Regions from separate parts of the Mesorhizobium sp. BR115XR7A genome, predicted to be linked through region 1. Evidence: riboswitches for the same ligand, from Rfam matches in the RefSeq annotation. Region 1 holds a riboswitch; the other holds the start of a gene.
What was found. Region 1 has a riboswitch for S-adenosylmethionine ahead of metX (homoserine O-acetyltransferase MetX). Riboswitches for the same ligand answer to the same signal wherever they lie in the genome.

Region 1 (6,033 bases):
GCGTCGATATCCTGGCCCGCCTCGATGATCGAGCGGCGCACGGCGCGGGTGCGGGTGAACAGGTCGAAGAGCTTGTCGCCGTCGCCCCAGCGGATGGCGCGCTGCAGGAACGCCAGGTCTTCCGAGAACCGCGCCAACATTTCCAGGATGGCATCCTTGTTGTGCAGGCACACGTCCCGCCACATGGTCGGATCGGAGGCAGCCAGACGCGTGAAATCGCGAAAACCGGAGGCGGAATATTTGATCACTTCCGTCTTGGTCACCGATTCCAGATCGTCGGCGGTGCCGACGATGTTGTAGGCGATGATGTGCGGCAGATGCGAGACGATGGCCAGCGTCATGTCGTGATGCTGCGGGTCCATAGTGTCGATGTTGGCGCCGCAGCGGCGCCAGAATTCCGACAGCCGTTCCAGCGCTTCCGGATCGGTGCGCGGCACCGGCGTGAAGATGCACCAGCGGTTGTCGAACAGGTCGGCAAACCCGGCATCCGGGCCGGATTTTTCGGTGCCCGCCAGCGGATGGCCAGGAATGAAATGGACGCCTTCAGGCACATGCGGCTGCATCTGCGCGATGACCGAGGCCTTTGTCGAGCCGACATCGGTGAGGATCGCCCCCTTTTTCAGCGCCGGCGCGATTTCCTCCGCTACAGCGCCGGATGAGCCGACCGGCACGGAGACAATGACCAGATCGGCATCGCGCACCGCGTCCCCGGCATCGGTGGTGTAGGAATCGCCAAGGCCCAGTTCCTCGGCTCGCTTGAGCGTTGCCGCACTGCGCGTCGAGATGGCGACATGGCGAGCCAAACCCTCGCGTCGGATGACACGGGCCAGCGACGAGCCGATCAGGCCGATGCCGACCAGCGCGATCTTTTCGAACATCGGTGATGCCATGGTGTTCCAGCTCTTTAGACGTTCTAGCTTTTCAGGAATGTCGTGAGCGCGGCGACAACGCCGCGATTGGCCTCTTCAGTGCCGACGGTCATGCGAAGCGCGTTGGGAAAGCCGTAACCTGAAACGCGCCGCAGAATATAGCCGCGCGCGCTCAGATAATCGTCAGCCGCCGCCGCGGAATGCTTCTGATCGTCGGGAAAATGAATGAGCAGGAAATTGCCGACGCTCGGCGTCACGCGCAGCCCAAGTCTGGTCATTTCGCCGCTCAGCCAGGTAAGCCAGGTCTCGTTATGCGCCACGCTACGCTCGACATGGGCACGGTCGCGGATCGCGGCGATGCCGGCCTCGATCGCTGTCGCATTGACGTTGAAGGGGCCGCGCACACGATTGATGGCGTCGACGATATGCAGGGGACCATACATCCAGCCGATGCGCGCGCCGCCGAGCCCGATCTTGGAGAAGGTGCGGGTCATCACCACGTTCTCGGCGCTGCCGGCCAGCTCGATGCCGGCTTCGTAGTCGTTGCGGCGGACATATTCGGCGTAGGCCGCGTCGAGCACCAGGAGCACGTTTCCCGGCAGTCCGGCATGAAGGCGGCGCACCTCCTGGAACGGCACATAGGTGCCGGTCGGGTTGTTGGGATTGGCCAGGAACACGATTTTCGTGCGCGGCGTGACGGCCGCCAGCATCGCGTCGATGTCGGCGCGCTCGTCGGTCTCCTTGACCACGACCGGGGTGGCACCTGCCGACTGGATGTAGATCTTGTAGACCATGAAGGCGTGTTCGGTGAACATAGCCTCGTCGCCGGGCGCGAGATAGGTCTGCGCCAACAGGCCGAGGATCTCGTCCGACCCGTTGGAGCAGATGATGTTTTGCGCGTTGAGGCCATGCACCTCGGCGATAGCCTCGCGCAACCGCTTGGCGCTGCCGTCGGGATAGATGTCGAGTTTGCCGGCGACCTCGCGCGCGGCCTCGATCGCCTTCGGCGAAGGCCCAAGCGGATTCTCGTTCGACGACAGCTTGTAGACCTTGGCCACACCGGCGGCCGCCGAGCTTTTGCCGGGCACATAGGCCTCTATGTCCATGATGCCCGCGCGCGGAGTTGGACGTGCCTGATCCGGTGTCTGGTTCATATCTTGCAAAATCCGTCGAAAACGCCTCCATCCGGAGGCCGCTGCGGAAATACAAGCCATGGCACGCAATGTCGAGAGGTGGCAGTGGTGCCAGCCGCCGCCATTGACGGCGAGGCAGGCGGGTTCTAGAAAGACGATTGACAGTTCCGTGGTGATTTGGCCGGTCGGCTTGCAGCCACGTTAAACAATTCGCTAAAGGGCCGTTTGCGTGACGTAACCGGCTTTGCGAAGGCAATGCCGGTTTTTTGTTGTCCGCGACCGGCCGGACGGACGCATCGGCGGCGGAGATCGGCAGCGATTTCCACGAGCGCACGGTGCAGCAAGAGAGACGTGATGGCCGCTCTGCGTGCAGGAAAGACCAACAACGAGGCCGACCAACCGTCGAGCCCGGTGTTACGTTTCGGACCCGACAAGCCGCTCAAGCTCGACGCCGGCACGCTGCTGTCGCCGTTCCAGATCGCCTACCAGACCTATGGCACGCTGAACGATGCCCGCTCCAATGCCATCCTCGTCTGCCACGCGCTGACGGGCGACCAGCATGTCGCCAGCACCAATCCGGTAACCGGCAAGCCCGGTTGGTGGGAAGTGCTGATCGGACCGGGCAGGATCATCGATACCAGCCGTTTCTTCGTCATCTGCTCCAATGTCATCGGCGGCTGCCTGGGTTCCACCGGCCCGGCCTCGACCAACCCGGCCACCGGTAAACCCTATGGCCTCGACCTGCCGGTCATCACCATCCGCGACATGGTGCGCGCGCAGCAGATGCTGATCGACCATTTCGGCATCGAGAAACTGTTCTGCGTGCTCGGCGGCTCGATGGGCGGCATGCAGGTTCTGGAATGGGCGTCGAGCTATCCCGAGCGCGTGTTCTCGGCGCTGCCGATCGCCACCGGGGCGCGCCATTCGTCACAGAACATCGCCTTCCACGAAGTCGGGCGGCAGGCTGTGATGGCCGATCCGGACTGGCATGGCGGCAAATATTTCGAACACGGCAAGCGCCCGGAGAAAGGGCTGGCGGTGGCGCGCATGGCCGCCCACATCACCTATCTGTCGGAAGCCGCCCTGCACCGCAAATTCGGCCGCAATTTGCAGGACCGCGAAGCGCTGACCTTCGGCTTCGATGCCGACTTCCAGATCGAGAGCTATCTGCGCCACCAGGGCATGACCTTCGTCGACCGCTTCGATGCCAACTCCTATCTCTACATGACGCGGTCGATGGATTATTTCGACCTCGCCGCCGACCATGGCGGCCGGCTGGCCGACGCCTTCGCCGGCACGAAAACCCGCTTTTGCCTGGTGTCCTTCACATCGGACTGGCTGTTCCCGACCGAAGAGAGCCGCTCCATCGTCCACGCACTCAACGCCGCTGGCGCCTCGGTATCCTTCGTCGAGATCGAGACCGATCGCGGCCACGACGCCTTCCTGCTCGACGAGCCGGAACTGTTTGCCGCCATCAACGGCTTCATCGGCTCGGCCGCGCGCGCCAGGGGGCTCAGCGCATGACCCCGAAAAGTTGCAGACGTTTCGGATCAAGGTCATGCGCCAAACAGGACGGCGAAGCCATGACCCCGAAAAGTTGCAGACGTTTCGGACCAAGGCCATGCGCCGTCCACGAGGCGAAGCCATGAGCGTCAACGGCAGCCAACGCGTCGACCTCGAGGTCGTCGCCAACCTCATCCCGCCGCAATCGCGTGTGCTCGACGTCGGCTCGGGCGACGGCTCATTGCTCGAATTGCTGCAGGACACCAAGCAGGTCGACGGTCGCGGACTCGAGCTGTCGCAGCGTGGCGTCAACGAATGCGTGGCGCGCGGTCTCAGTGTCATCCAGGGCGACGCCGACACCGATCTCGAATTCTATCCCGACAAGGGCTTTGACTTCGTTGTCCTGTCGCAGACCCTGCAGGCCACCCGCAACCCGAAGCTGGTGCTCGACGAGCTGCTCAGGATCGGCAACCGGGCAATCGTGTCTTTCCCCAATTTCGGTCACTGGCGGGTGCGCCTGTCGCTGTTCGTCAAGGGCCGCATGCCTGTGACCAGCGACCTGCCCTATTCCTGGTACGACACGCCCAACATCCACTTCTGCACGATCCGAGACTTCGTCAATTTGTGCGAAGAGCTTGGCGCGACAGTGGAGAAGGCGACCGCGCTCGACGCCAACGGCCAGAAGATCGGCCTGTCGATGCCATGGTGGTTCTGGAATTTCTTTGGCCAACAAGCAGTGTTCCTGCTGAAGCGATAATGAAATGCGCGACGCCCGCAGGCGCGACTGCCAATCCTTGAGGGTGGCCGCGCGCCTTTCAGCAGGTGCGAAAGTGTTGCAGTTGAAGCGCCATGAGCTGGAATTCATCATGCCTGGTCGGTCGAACGACGGCACGACGGGGTGACATGGCAGGTTGTTTTTTGTAGCGTCGCACCGAATCCGATGAGGCCCATCCAGGGGGAAGTCCGATCCATTTAGCCATCCCGATGATCAAAGGACCTGGCGCGAAGGGTGTTTACGCGCTGGAGGCGACCGACGTGATATGATCGGGAAGACCGAACAGGCGCCCCTCGTCACGGTGATCACGCCGACTCACAACCGGCGCGAAACGGTGCTCCGCGCCGTCGAAAGCGTGCTTTCCCAGAGCATGCCGCGATTTGAACATATCGTCGTCGACGATGGTTCGACGGACGGGACCGAGGCGGCGCTCGCCCGCATCCATGACCCCCGGCTGATCTATGTCGGCGCGAAGTGGCGCGGCGCCAATGCCGCCAGGAATGCCGGCATCGAGCTAGCCCGGGCGCCCGTGGTGACTTTTCTTGATTCGGACGATCTCTTCCTGCCGCACCGGCTCGAACGGACGCTGGCATGGTTCGACGACAATCCAGCGCTCGAAGTCCTGCTCTCCTCATATGTCTCGGTGAAGGGTGGCCGCGGCACCGCCTGCGTTAACCGCGGCGCTTTCCTGAACCCGCCAATGCTGGAGCGGGCGGTGGTCGCGCAGACGGCCTTCATAGCCGGATCGGCTATAACAGCCAGACGCGAGGCTTTGCTGGCCATCGGCGGCTATGACAGCGACATTCCCCGGATGCAGGACCGCGAGCTTCTGCTGCGCTTCGCACAGCGCTTCGGCGCGCAATTATCGGAAGATATCGACTGGACGAAGCACAATTCGCAGAATTCGATTTCAGGCCGCAGGGACGGCTATGTCGAAGCCTACGCGATCCTGATGAGTAAGCATCCGCACATCGCTCGCTCCTACCCCCATGTCCCTCCCTTTATGATCACGCGGCAGATCATCGCCGATATTCTCCGGGGGCGAATACCACAGGCATTTGCAGGATACATGGCCAACCGCTCGTCTGATGCGCTTGGTTATTCATTGCCGGAACTGATCAACGGTTATCTCCACGGCCGCCGCTGGCGGCGCGACCTCTACGACGAAGTTCGTGGCAAGTTTGGAATTCCACCGGCCTGACCGGCGACAGCTCAGCGATCGAGCACGGAGCGTTGCAGGGCGCATTCCTTCTCGTCCGGCAGCGAGATGCCGACCGCCAGGGCCTTGGCGGCCAGGCAACGGGCCGCAACGGGGGAAAAACTGCTACTTCCTGTGGTGGAGGCTTGCCGCGGCTGGCGGCGGCTCGATGGCACCCGCCCTGACGTGGGCAGGTTTCAGCGCGGGCGCGTCGGAATCCTTAACGATCGTCAGGGAACGCGGGAAGAACTGATTGTTGTGCTGGCCGCGCCCGATGTTGATGATCGCGGCGCCGGGCAGGCGCTTCTCCAGCAGCGACAGCACGCGCCGCAGCGAGGGTCCGTCGAACGCATCCATGGCTTCGTCGATGATCACCCATTTTGGCTGTCGCAAGGCGAGCCTGGCCACGCCAAGCAATCGCTGTTCGTCATCGCCCAACTCATGGTCCCAGCGTCCGACGCGGTCGAGCGACGACGACAGCCGTCCAAGACCGACCTCGGCAAGCACCGCTGAAATGTCGGCGTCGTTCGCCGGCGCATGCCCGTTCGGGTGATT
Region 2 (6,033 bases), on a different contig from region 1:
CATACCAAGCTTCATCGTGACGCTCGCCGGCATGCTGATCTTCCGCGGCATCTGCCAGGCGCTGCTTGGCGGCGGCTCCTCGGTCGGCCCGCTTCCCGACAGTTTCAAGGCGCTGAGTTCCGGTTTCATCCCCGATGTGATCGGCCCGCTGACCCTGATCCCGCCGACGGTGAACGCGGCCGGCAAGACCGTTTTGGGCAGTGGCCTGACGCTTCACATGACGACAGTCGTGCTGGGCCTGATCGCGGTGCTCGCCTACGCCTATTTCGGCTTCAGGACGCGACGCAAGCGCGAACTCCACGGTTATGAGGCCGAGCCTTTCACCCTGTTCGTCATCAAGACCCTGGTCGGCAGCGCGCTGGCGCTCTTCCTGGTCTTCCAGTTCGCGACATATCGGGGCCTGCCGATCGTGCTCCTGGTGATGGGCGTGCTGATCTCGCTGTTCGTCTTCGTCACCAAGCGCATGACCATCGGCCGCCGCATCTACGCCATGGGAGGCAACGCCAAGGCGGCGCAACTGTCGGGCATCAACACCGAAAGGCTGACGCTCTGGGTGTTCGTCAATATGGGCGTTCTGTCGGCGCTCGGCGGGCTGATCATCGCCGCACGTCTCGGCCAGGCCGTGCCGGCCGCGGGCCTCGGCAGCGAGCTCGACGTGATCGCGGCCGTCTTCATCGGCGGCGCCTCGGCGATGGGCGGCGTCGGCCAGGTCATCGGCGCGGTGGTCGGCGGCTTCATCATGGGCGTGATGAACAACGGCATGTCCATCATGGGCGTCAATGTCGACTGGCAGCAGGTGGTCAAGGGCCTGGTGCTGCTCGGGGCCGTCATCTTCGACGTCTACAACAAGAACAAGGCTTGAGGGCCGGGGGCGAGGACTAGGAGGCATACGGGTTCTAGATCGCGAGGCTGCCGGCAGCCCGTCGGCACCAAGAAGTCCGGGGAAGGACCAGGCTCGCGAACGCAATCCGGACGAAGCGTTTCAACCGTGGCGCGTTTCCGCGCCGCGCCGGTTAGGATTTGCCCATCGGCAGCCGGATACAGATAAATGAGAGAGGACTGATCATGCTGATCTCGCAGATTCTCGACGACGCCGAGACGATCCGTGTCGTTGCCCGCAGCGGCGGGAAGACCCGGATCATCAACGGGGCGCGCAGCGTCTATTCGCTGGCGATGGAGGCTGCCCGCACCGGCGTCGGCCTGGCCGCCCTGATCGAACGCAAGGGGCTTGGCGAGACGATCGATCTCGACGCCGCCTACAAGCGGGGGCGCCTGCTGTCGCCGATCAACCACCCCGACCCGGCGCATCTGCACTTGACCGGCACCGGGCTGACGCATCTGGGGTCGGCCGCGACGCGCGATTCCATGCACAAGAAGCTCAGCACCGACGGCGAGGAGCAACTCACCGATTCCATGAAGATGTTCCGCATGGGACTGGAAGGCGGCAAGCCCGCGAAAGGCCAGGTCGGCGTGCAGCCGGAATGGTTCTACAAGGGCAACGGCACCATGGCGGTCGCGCCTGGCGCGGCGCTCATGTCGCCGGCCTTTGCCAAGGATGCCGGCGAGGAACCCGAGGTCGCCGGGATCTATGTCATCGGCGATGACGGGGCGCCGTTCCGCGTCGGCTTCACCTTGTCGAACGAATTCTCGGACCATGTGACCGAGCGCGTGAACTATCTCTTCCTCGCCCACTCCAAGCTGCGCAATGCGTCCTTCGGTCCGGAGATCCTGATCGGAGACCTGCCTTCGGACATCCGCGGCACGTCGCGTATCCTGCGCGACGGCAAGGCATTGTGGGAAAAGCCCTTCCTGTCGGGTGAAACGAACATGTCCCACACCATCGCCAATCTCGAACACCACCACTTCAAATATTCGGCCTTCCGCCAGCCTGGCGACGTGCATGTGCATATGTTCGGCACCGCGACGCTATCCTTCGCCGACGGCATCAAGACGGAAGCCGGCGACGTGTTCGAGATCGAGGCCGGGGATTTCGGACTGCCGCTGCGCAACCCGCTCGAGATCGAGAAGCCGGTGAAGGTGTCGGTGAAGGCGCTTTGAAGCCATGAGCGCGTGATTCCCCTCTCGTGGGGAATGGCTGGCAAGCCAGAGCGGGGCGCTGTCCCGCCGATCTAGCAATAGGTTTCAGTCACGCCTTCGTCCCTGCCGGGCATCTCTCCCACAAGAGCGAGGTCGGCAGCTTCGACTTTAGCGCACGGCGCGGAAATGCTTCGACAGCTTCAGGCCCTGCGCCTGGTAGTTCGAGCCGAGATCGGTGCCGTAGAGCGCCTGCGGTCGCTTCAGCATATGCTCGTAGACCAGCCGGCCGACGATCTGGCCGTGGTCGAGGATGAACGGCACTTCGTGGCTGCGCACTTCGAGCACCGCCCGGCTGCCGGTGCCGCCGGCCGCCGAATGGCCGAAACCCGGATCGAAAAAGCCGGCATAGTGGACGCGAAACTCGCCGACCAGCGGATCGAACGGCGTCATCTCGGCGGCGTAGAGCGGCGGCACATGCACCGCCTCCTGGCTGACGAGGATGTAGAACTCGTCGGGATCGAGCACCAGTTCGCCGGCGCGGCTCTTGTGGATCGGCTCCCAGAAGTCGAGGACATCCTGCGCGGCGCGCTTGTCGACATCGACGAGGCCGGTGTGGTGCTTGCCGCGATAGCCGACCAGCCCATCCTTGTCGCCATTGAGGTCGATCGACAGCGCGATGCCGCCGCCGGAAATGTTCGGCGGCTCCGTGGCGACCAGCATCTCGGCACGATGCAGCTCATGCAACTCGGCTTCCGAAAGCAGCGCGTTGCCGGTGCGAAAGCGGATTTGAGACAGGCGCGAACCCGTGCGCGCGATGATCGGAAAGGTGCGCGGGCTGACCTCGAGATAGAGCGGACCGTTGTAGCCGGCGGCGATCTTATCGAACTCATGGCCCCGATCGGTCATGACGCGGGTGAAGATGTCGAGCCGCCCGGTCGAGCTCTTCGGATTGGCCGAGGCCGAAATGTCAGCCGGCAGGGCCAGACTTTCGAGCAGCGGCACAATATAGACGCAGCCGGTTTCGAGGACCGCGCCTTCGGTCAGACTGATCTCGTGCAGTTGCAGCCGATCGAGCTTTTCCGACACCTTGTGGTTGGGACCGGGCAGGAACGAGGCGCGAACCCGCCAGGCCTTTTCGCCCAATCTGAGATCAAGGCTCGCCGGCTGGATCTGGTCGGCATCGAGCGCACGCGGCGACTTCAGCGCGCCGGACCGGAACAGCGCCGAAATGTCCTGATCGGGAAGAATGCCTGTCTGCCGCAAAGTCTGGCTCCGCCCCAAGACTGGTCTCTATTCGTTGCAGGTTCTTGTTTGTTGCAGGTTCTTGCCGCAAAACCGCCGGGCACTTCTGCGGAACCTGCCTTGGTACAAACGTCTTAATGAAGCCGGCAATTGACGCAAGCGTGGCGCGGGTCTAAAGGGTCGTTATCCCGTGGTGATTTGGCCGGTCGGCTTGCAGCCACGTTAAACAAGTCGCTAAAGGACCGTCGGGCCGCAAGGCCGTATGGACCGGTTGCGACTTTCGCGGCCGGTTTTTTTGTGTCTGGAACAAAGCTATGAGCACCAAGAAGCGCAACTGGAAACCTCAGACGGCACTCGTGCATGGCGGAACCCTGCGTTCCGGCTTCGGCGAAACCTCCGAGGCGATGTACCTGACCCAGGGTTATGTCTATCAGACGGCGCAGGCCGCCGAGGCCCGCTTCAAGGGCGAAGAGCCTGGTTTCATCTATTCGCGCTACGCCAACCCGACCGTCGACATGTTCGAAAAGCGCATGTGCGCGCTTGAAGGCGCCGAAGACGCGCGCGCCACGGCGTCGGGCATGGCGGCGGTGACGGCTGCCCTTCTGTGCAGCGTCAAGGCCGGCGACCACATCGTGGCCGCGCGCGCGCTGTTCGGCTCCTGCCGCTGGGTGGTCGAGACGCTGGCGCCGCGCTATGGCATCGAGGCGACCTTGGTCGACGGCACCGAGATCGCCAATTGGGAAAAGGCGGTCAGGCCGAACACCAAGCTGTTCTTCCTGGAAAGTCCGACCAACCCGACGCTCGAGGTCGTCGACATCGCCGCCGTCGCCTCGCTTGCTAATTCGATCGGCGCGCGGCTGGTCGTCGACAATGTTTTTGCCACGCCGCTGCAACAGAAGCCGTTGCAGCTTGGTGCGCACATCGTCGTCTACTCGGCCACCAAGCACATTGACGGCCAGGGCCGCTGCCTGGGCGGCGTCATCCTGTCGGACAAGAAGTGGATTGACGAGAACCTGCACGACTATTTCCGCCACACCGGTCCCAGCCTGTCGCCGTTCAACGCCTGGACGCTGCTGAAGGGCCTGGAAACCTTGCCGCTGCGCGTGCGCCAGCAGACCGAGAGCGCCGGCAGGATCGCCGACTTCCTGGCCGGGCAGCCGCAGATCGCCCGCGTCATCTATCCCGGCCGCGCCGACCACCCGCAGGCCGATATCGTCAAGAAGCAGATGTCGGGTGGCTCGACGCTGATCTGCCTCGACGTCAAGGGCGGCAAGCCGGCGGCCTTCGCCCTGCAGAACGCCCTCGACATCGTGCTGATCTCGAACAATCTGGGCGATGCCAAGAGCCTGATCACCCATCCGGCGACGACCACCCACAAGAACCTCAGCGATGAGGCCCGCGCCGAACTCGGCATCGGGCCCGGTACGCTCAGGCTGTCGGTCGGCCTGGAGGATACGGACGATCTGCTGGAAGATATCGCGCAAGCCTTGAAGGCCACCAAATAGGTTTGGTCCAGGCAGCGTCGTCAGCAGCGATTAGGCGCTCGACGGCGTCTCCTCCAGTTCCGCCGTCTTGGTCCGGATGGTCATGGCGTTGCCGCGCCAGTCGACGGCGCCGTCGAGCCAGCCGCGCGCCCAGATGGCCGGGAGCATGACGTCCCGCGCGACCGTCGCCGCGATCATGCCCGTCGAGACGTGCCAACCCTTGGCCAGGGCCAGAGCGCATTCCGGAAGATAGAATGCCGTCAGCACGGCAATCGCGGTTGCCCAGAGGCTGACGCCGGCGCTCGCCGCGGCAATCAGCGCAAGAGCCAGCGGGACTGCCGCACCAGTCAGGATCTCGGGTGCGAAGAACAGCGGGAAGGTGACGCGGCGCAGGCGCGCCCAGCGGGCCTGGCGCGACCAGATTTCGCCAAACGTGCGCTGGCCGAGCGGCTGCTCGAAGGGGGCGGCAACGAGGTTGACACGCAGGCCGAGGCCATTCACCAGCTTGGTTGCGGCGGCGTCCTCGGCGATCTCGGCGGCCAGCGCGCGTATGCCGCCATTGGCGTCCAGCATCGGCTTGTTCCACAGCATGCTCTTGCCCTGCGCGAAGCCGAGGCCGAGCGCCGCGCCGGCATACTGCCAGCGGGCCTGCAATGTGTTGAGGAAGGCGCATTCGACGTCGGCCCAGAAACCATCTGGCCTGGAGCCGATCGGCGTCGAGCAGACAAGGCCGGTACCGTGCTGCCACGCCGCCATCATGTGCTCGACATAGTCCCGAGGCATCAGAACGTTGGAATCGGCAAGAATGACCCAGTCGTGGCGCGCCGCTTCCCAGCCTTTGACGCAATTGTTGAGCTTTGGATTGGCACTGACACGATCGTCGCCGATCAACAGCCGGGCCGGCACCTGCGGAAACCGGGCAATCGCCCTGTTTATCAGTTTCACCACCGGGTCGTCGGCATGGGCGACGCAGAAGATCAGTTCGTAGCGCGGCCAGTCGAGCGCGAAGGCGCGTTCCAGCGTCTCATGTGTGAATGGCTCGACGCCGCGCGACGGGACGACAATCGACACCGCCGGCGATCTGCCCGCCGGCGGGGCAATCGTGGTGCGCCGTTTCAGCTGTGAAGCGGCAAGCAGGATGCTGGCAGCGTTCGAGAGGATGAGTGCGGTCGAAAGCGAGGCGGATATGAGAGTGAGTTCCATCGAGATCTGGTCACTCCGGAAGTCGGCCCGCGTCGCGGCCGTTTTCAACAGTTCGACAGAGGGCCGA

Region 2: linked by a shared signal. The riboswitch ahead of LB557_RS16430 (O-succinylhomoserine sulfhydrylase) and the one ahead of metX (homoserine O-acetyltransferase MetX) in region 1 are both predicted to bind S-adenosylmethionine.

The regions. Positions count from the first base shown of each region.
Region 1 is NZ_JAIUHW010000005.1:95,172-101,204, forward strand. It holds gene LB557_RS12195 (prephenate/arogenate dehydrogenase family protein) at 1-890, opposite strand, end outside; gene hisC (histidinol-phosphate transaminase) at 914-2,023, opposite strand; SAM riboswitch at 2,162-2,239, shown strand; gene metX (homoserine O-acetyltransferase MetX) at 2,357-3,526, shown strand; gene metW (methionine biosynthesis protein MetW) at 3,648-4,262, shown strand; gene LB557_RS12215 (glycosyltransferase family 2 protein) at 4,546-5,481, shown strand; gene LB557_RS12220 (ABC transporter ATP-binding protein/permease) at 5,605-6,033, opposite strand, start outside.
Region 2 is NZ_JAIUHW010000007.1:68,687-74,719, forward strand. It holds gene mmsB (multiple monosaccharide ABC transporter permease) at 1-862, shown strand, start outside; gene araD1 (AraD1 family protein) at 1,066-2,058, shown strand; gene LB557_RS16425 (2'-deoxycytidine 5'-triphosphate deaminase) at 2,206-3,300, opposite strand; SAM riboswitch at 3,460-3,537, shown strand; gene LB557_RS16430 (O-succinylhomoserine sulfhydrylase) at 3,594-4,784, shown strand; gene LB557_RS16435 (ceramide glucosyltransferase) at 4,815-5,966, opposite strand.